2 linked regions of the Granulicella sibirica genome follow. Each later gene encodes a partner of the first gene's protein in a complex. Links are inferred from orthologs where the notes say so. Each region holds a gene or a part of one and is shown in the gene's direction. Other genes may lie near its edges.

Region 1 (3,700 bases):
CGTCCCGGCAAGGCATCTGGACACCACCAGCCCAACGGCCCGACGCACCCTCGCCCCATCCACCCGCCTCGCGCCCCGTCGCGCTCCGGTTCCGTCGCATCTGGCGTCCCGCCCGATAGCCGTCGCCGCGGCCCATCCGTCGCCCACGCCGGTCATGCTCGCCGAAGCCGCCCCGTTAGCGCACGCCCCTAACGCTCCCTGACCCAGCCCTCTTCTGATTCCCCTGGCCAGCCCAGCCCCTCAGCGCCCGCACTCCGTTCGCGCCCCGCGCCGAAATCATCCAAAAATCTTAATCGCTCCCGATCCCCGCACCCCGTGTAGCGGGTCTCTTGGAAGGAAGTCCCTCGTGCTCAACTCCGTACTCGCCAAAGTTTTCGGCACAAGTAATGAACGAACCGTGAAAAAGATGCTTCCGGTCGTGCAGGAAGTCAACGCTCTCGAATCCTCCCTCACCGGTCTCACCGATGAGCAGCTCCGCAACAAGACGCAGGAGTTCCGCGCCCGCATCGCCGACGCCATCAAGGACATCCCCGCCGACCGTGAGCACGAGGACGAGATCTACCAGGCCGAAAAAAGTGCACTCGACGCCCTCCTGCCCGAAGCCTTCGCTGTCGTCCGCGAAGCCGGCAAGCGCGCCGTCGGGATGCGTCACTTCGACGTCCAGCTCATCGGCGGCATGGCCCTTCACTCGGGCCGGATCGCCGAGATGAAGACCGGCGAAGGCAAGACCCTCGTCGCCACGCTTCCCTGCTACCTCAACGCTCTTGCCGGTCGCGGCGTCCACGTCGTCACCGTCAACGACTACCTGGCCAAGCGCGACGCCGAGTGGATGGGCAAAATCTACGGCTTCCTCGGCCTCACCGTCGGCGTCATCGTCCACGACCTCGACGACCGCGCCCGCCGCGAAGCTTACGCCTCTGACATCACCTACGGCACCAACAATGAGTTCGGCTTCGACTACCTGCGCGACAACATGAAGTTCGAGCTAGCCGACATGACACAGCGCGGCCACTACTACTGCATCGTTGACGAAGTCGATTCCATCCTCATCGACGAAGCCCGCACGCCGCTCATCATCTCCGGCCCCACCGACCAGACCACCGACAAGTACGCCCGCGTCAACCTGATCATCCCCAAGCTCGAAATGGGCGAACTTACCGAGACCATCGAGACCCGCGTCTACACCGGCGACTTCGTCATCGACGAGAAGGCCCGCTCCATCACCGTTACGGACGACGGCTGGGAAAAGATCGAGGAACTCCTCGGCATTGGCAATATCGCCGACCCGGAAAACTGGGACCTCAAGCACCACGTCGAAGTCGCCATCAAGGCCCACAACCTCTACAAGCGCGACGTCGAGTACGTGGTCAAGGATGGCGAGGTCATCATCGTTGACGAGTTCACAGGCCGCCTCATGCCCGGCCGACGCTGGTCCGACGGACTTCATCAGGCCGTCGAAGCCAAGGAAGGCGTGGCGATCCGTAAGGAAGACCAGACGCTCGCCACCATCACCTTCCAGAACTACTTCCGCATGTACAAGAAGCTTTCCGGCATGACCGGAACCGCCGAGACCGAGGCCGCCGAGTTCGACAAGATCTACAAGCTCGACATCGTCGTCACCCCCACCAACCGCATCATGCAGCGCATCGAGAATGCCGACGTTGTCTACCGCACCGCGAAGGAAAAGTACTTCGCCGTCGCCGACGAGATCGCCCGTCTGCACGCCGAGAAGCAGCCCGTCCTCGTCGGAACCACGAGCATCGAAAAGTCCGAGCTCCTCTCTGAGATCCTCAAGCGCAAGGGCGTCCGCCACGTCGTCCTCAACGCCAAGTTCCACGAGAAGGAAGCCGAGATCGTCGCCCAGGCCGGACGTCTTGGCATGGTCACGATTGCCACCAATATGGCCGGTCGCGGAACCGATATTCTCCTCGGCGGAAACTCCGACTTCATGGCCCGCCAGGACCTCGTCCGCAAGCAGCAGGCCCGCGCCGTCTCCGCAGCCGAAGGCGCCATCCAGCCCGTCGCCGGACCCGGCATGTTCCGCTTCTACTACTCCGGGCAGGAGTTCGAGACCACCCAGGAGAACTGGGATCGCGCCGTAGCCTCCCATGCCGAAGCCGCCAAGCTGGAGCATGACCAGGTGATCGCCGCTGGGGGTCTTCATATCCTCGGCACCGAGCGGCACGAGTCCCGGCGCGTCGACAACCAGCTTCGCGGACGCGCCGGACGCCAGGGCGATCCCGGTGCTTCGCGCTTCTATCTCTCCCTCGAAGATGACCTCATGCGCATCTTCGCCCGCGAGTGGGTCTCCACACTCCTCCAGCGCCTCGGCATGGAAGAGGGCGTGCCGATCGAATCCGGCATGATCTCCCGTCGTATCGAGGCCGCACAGAAGGCCGTTGAAACGCAGAACTTCGAGTCGCGCAAGCACGTCCTCGAGTACGACGACGTCATGAACAAGCAGCGCGAAGCCGTCTACGGCCTGCGCAAGCAGCTTATGGAAGGTGTAGACCAGAAGCAGCTCATCACCGAGGACTACGTCTCGACCATCATGTCGAACCTGCTCGACGAGACCGTCCCCGAGAAGGCTACTCCCGCCGAATGGAAGACGGACGCCCTCTTCGAGCAGATCTACGACCTATTCGGGGCCCGGCTCAAGGAAGAGATCGACGTCGACGCCCTCAGCCGCCACGAACTCGGCGAAACCATCTTCGAGAAACTTCGCGCCCGCTACGACATCAAGGAGCAGATCCTCGGAGCCCCCGCGATGCGCTACCACGAGCGCATCGTCATGCTCTCCGTCCTCGATGGCCTATGGAAGGACCACCTCCTCGCCATGGACCACCTGAAGGAAGGCATCGGCCTCCGCGGCTACGCCCAGCAAGACCCCCTCGTCGCCTACAAGAAGGAGTCCTTCGAGATGTTCGAAGCGATGATGCTCCGCTTCCAGGAAGACACCAGCCGTCACCTCTTCCGCATGCAGATCATCGGGCCCGACGGCACGCCAATCGAGACCGCTGCTCAACTCGAAGCCGCCCAGATGGCGAACGCCCAGCAGGGCACGCTCATCGAAGGCAACGACGGCCCGCAGGCCATCTCGGAGTCCGACGCGAACCTCATCGCCGGGCTCGCCGCGCCTCAGCCTCCGCAGCAGCTACCTCCGCCTAACCGCATTCCGACCAGCACGAACGACATCGCCGCGTCGCGCCCACCGGCTCGCCCGATCGCTCAGACCAAGGCCCCGTCCACGACCATCGACGCTTTGGAGAGGGAGTTCCAGCGGAAGAAAGAGCGTGAACTAGCTCAGGCCCGCGCCGCCGGCTCTCCCAACACCGAGTCCAACGGCTCCGGCCCCCGCACAACCGGCCAGAAGGTAGGCCGGAATGAACCCTGCCCCTGCGGTTCCGGCAAGAAGTACAAGAACTGCCACGGAGCCAATGCCTAACAAGACAATGGTGGATCCTGCATCTCGCCCCTGAGATTCAGGATCCACCATCGTTCTGGACTAAAGCTTCACAAAGCCCTGATCCGCGATTTCCCGCTCACCGCTGCGAACATCGCCGATTACAGGGATGGCGGACGGTCGGAGTCCATAGGCGCCCGCAAAGCGCACCCGAATGAGCCAGAAGATCATCAGCGGAAGCGGAAGCAGGGCCGGAACGATGAGATAAATGGATCCGCGGAGCCAAACCGGGAAGAC
Region 2 (3,058 bases), on another replicon or contig:
GCACACTTTTCGCCCAGATTGTATCAAGGAGCCCCATCATGGCAGACATCGCCAAAATCAAGCTGCAGTACTTCCGCTCCGTCATCTGCACGCCCGTCAAGCACAAGCTCGTCGTCAAGGGCCTCGGCTTCACGCGCCTCAATCAGATCGTCGAGCGCGAAGACACCCCCTCGATCCGTGGAATGGTGGCCAAGGTGCCCCATCTCGTACGCGTCGTCAACTAAGTACCACCCACCATATGCGAGTCGGCTGCTCATAACCGCCGGCGTTTAGCGAGGACATCATGGCAATTCGTAATCTCTCCAATCTCCGCGCCCCCAAGAAGGCGAACGAAAACAAGAAGCGTATCGGCCGCGGTATGGGCTCAGGCATGGGTAAGACCTCGACCCGTGGTCACAAGGGTCAGGGCTCCCGCTCGGGTTCGTCCCTCATGCGCGGCTTCGAAGGCGGCCAGATGCCCCTTCACCGCCGTCTTCCCAAGCGCGGCTTCACCAACATCTTCCGCGTCGAGTACCAGGTGCTCGGTCTAGACCGCATCGCCGAAGTGATCGCCGAGACGGGTGACAGCTCCGAGCTGACCCTCGACCGCATCATCTCGCTCGGTCTGCTCCGCAAGAAGAACGCCCTGATCAAGGTGCTCAACAACGGCGAGATCACCACCGCGATCACCGTGCACGCGCACAAGTTTTCGAAGACAGCCAAGGAAGCCATCGAGAAGGCTGGCGGCCAGGCCATCGTCATCGCGTAAACTGTTCTGAACGAAACAATGTCTGAAGCCAGTACGGGTCTCCCGTACTGGCCTTTCTCATCCGAATTCCAGCCGGTTCAGCCGACCAGAGGTCCCCTTCTCCGATGTTTGAGAAAATTGCCAACATCTTCCGCATCCCGGACCTACGCAACCGAGTCCTCTTCACCCTCGGCCTGCTTGCCGTCTACCGCCTCGGTGCGCACATCCCCACCCCAGGTATCAACGCCGACCTGCTCGCCCAGTTCTTCAACCAGAACTCCGGCTCCGCGCTCGGCCTCGTCGACCTCTTCTCAGGCGGAAACCTCCGCAAGCTGACCGTCTTCGCGCTCGGCATCATGCCCTACATCACCGCCTCCATCATCTTCCAGCTGCTTACGGTCATCTATGAGCCGCTCGCGAAGCTGCAGAAGGAAGGCGAGATGGGCCGCCGCAAGATCACCCAGTGGACCCGTTACGTCACGGTTCTCCTCGCGATCGTTCAGTCCTTCGCCATCGCCCTCACGCTGACCAACACCAGCACCGGTCAGTCGATGGTGACGATCAACAAGTACGAGTTCATCCCGATGTGCGTCATCACCCTGACCACCGGGACGGCGTTCATCATGTGGCTCGGCGAGCAGATTACCGAACGCGGCATCGGCAACGGCATGTCGCTGTTGATCTTCACCGGTATCGTCGTCGGCCTCCCTAAGGGCATCGCCGAACTCTACGACAAGGCCACCACAAGCGCATGGGGCGGACTCACCCCGATCATCCTCGTGCTTCTCATCGTCGCCATGGTGGGTGTCGTAGCCTTCATCATCTTTGTCGAGCGCTCTGAACGCCGCATCCCGGTCCAATACGCCAAGCGCGTCGTCGGGCGCAAGATGATGGGCGGTCAATCGACTCACCTTCCGCTCAAGGTCAACTCGGGCGGAGTCATGCCGGTCATCTTCGCCAGCTCGATCCTTTCGGCCCCCCTTCTGTTCGCCGGCATGAGCTTCTTCGGTAGTGGCCCGCTCAAGGACACCCGCTTCTTCGGCCCGATCCTTCAGGGCCTCGCACCCGGTGAGCCCTGGTACGAGCTCCTCTACATCGTCGCCATCATCTTCTTCGCCTACTTCTACATCTCGATCGTCTTCCGTCCAGACGACATCGCGGACAACATGCGGAAGTACGGCGGCTTCATTCCTGGCATTCGTCCCGGCAAGCGCACGTCGGACTTCATCAACGACGTCCTGACGCGCATTACGCTCGTCGGAGCGATTTACCTGATCATCATCTCGATTATTCCGACGATCCTGATAAGTGGTATTCACTTCAACCACCTTTGGCTCATCGGACCCGTCTTCGACCGGCTCCCGACCTGGACGACGCAGGGTCTCGGCGTGAATTTCTACTTCGGAGGCACGTCGCTCCTGATCGTGGTCGGCGTTGCAATGGACACCGTGAACCAGATCGAATCGCAGCTCATCATGCGCCACTATGACGGCTTCTCTCCAAAGAGCGGCCGCATCCGCGGACGCCGCAGTTGGTAGTTGTAACCGCCGATTCGTGGATCGTTCAGGATTCGCAAATCATCGGAAATCTGAACCGTTTTGCTTAAGGGCACGGCTTTAGCCGTGCCACTTGAGCGTTTAGAGCACAGGGGGCTTTAGCCACCTGAGGTACGCTCTCCAAAACCCCACAGGACCCCGGAACGTTGACCAGCACACACAACACGGTATTAGAGCCCTTCGCCCCCGGACCAGTCCTTCTCCTCGGAGCTCCTGGCGTCGGCAAAGGCACGCAGGCCAAGCAGCTCATGGCCGCCTTCGGAATCCCTCAGATCTCCACCGGCGACCTCTTCCGCGCGCACCTCAAGAACCACACTCCCCTCGGCATCCTCGCGGAAGGCCTGATGAAGCAGGGAAAGCTCGTTCCCGATGACCTCGTCAACCAGATGGTCGCCGAGCGTCTTACGCATCCCGATACGCACAGCGGCTACATCCTCGACGGCTTCCCCCGCACCCTCGCTCAGGCCGAATGGCTCGACAGCAGCCTTTCCGCCTCGAACGACGCCGTCCCCGTCGTCGCCATCAGTATCAGCGTCGACGACACTCAACTCCTCCAGCGCATCACCGGCCGCCGCATCTCGCCAGCCGGCCGCATCTACAACATCTACTCGAATCCGCCGAGAGTTCCTGGGCACTGCGACGTCGATGGGACGCTCCTTACCCAGCGCACCGACGACACCGAAGAGGTCTTTCACGAGCGTATGCGCACCTTCCGCGCCCAGACGGCGCCGGTCATCGACCACTACAGGGCCCAGGGCCGCTTCGAAGAGGTAGA

What was found. The genes of interacting proteins can lie anywhere in the genome.
Region 2: the proteins of secA (region 1) and secY are in contact, whole or in part, in a crystal structure (PDB 3DIN), measured with the Thermotoga maritima proteins. The link is inferred for Granulicella sibirica from one-to-one orthologs. Residues at the interface, in WP_004082002.1 of Thermotoga maritima: Glu261, Ala262, Arg263, Lys300, Ala301, Arg302, Thr303, Ile304, Ile305, Leu323, Tyr324, Asp325, Pro326, Val329, Ser330, Tyr333, Ile336, Lys340, Phe345, Val349, Glu363, Phe364, Tyr374, Ser375, Gly376, Gly377, Glu393, Ile395, Thr482, Ser483; in WP_004081795.1 of Thermotoga maritima: Glu108, Gly109, Glu110, Glu111, Ala236, Glu237, Arg238, Arg239, Ile240, Thr241, Ile242, Gln243, Tyr244, Ala245, Arg246, Arg247, Val248, Thr249, Gly250, Arg251, Arg252, Val253, Tyr254, Gly256, Ala257, Ser258, Thr259, Tyr260, Leu261, Pro262.

What each region holds. Positions count from the first base shown.
Region 1 is NZ_RDSM01000001.1:481,232-484,931, forward strand. The notes cover bases 17-3,645. They hold secA (preprotein translocase subunit SecA), read left to right. Parts: upstream 17-346; coding sequence 347-3,445; downstream 3,446-3,645. Other genes in these bases: GRAN_RS02055 (hypothetical protein), read left to right, coding at 17-202; GRAN_RS02065 (DUF2306 domain-containing protein), read right to left, coding at 3,506-3,645. In the rest of the region: more of GRAN_RS02055, read left to right, coding at 1-16; more of GRAN_RS02065, read right to left, coding at 3,646-3,700. UniProt on the Escherichia coli protein: Required for protein export, interacts with the SecYEG preprotein conducting channel.
Region 2 is NZ_RDSM01000003.1:802,354-805,411, forward strand. Bases 72-3,058 are described here. They hold secY (preprotein translocase subunit SecY), read left to right. Parts: upstream 72-852; coding sequence 853-2,265; downstream 2,266-3,058. Other genes in these bases: rpmD (50S ribosomal protein L30), read left to right, coding at 72-224; rplO (50S ribosomal protein L15), read left to right, coding at 284-748; GRAN_RS20060 (adenylate kinase), read left to right, coding at 2,430-3,058. Also shown: more of rpmD, read left to right, coding at 39-71. UniProt on the Escherichia coli protein: The central subunit of the protein translocation channel SecYEG. Consists of two halves formed by TMs 1-5 and 6-10.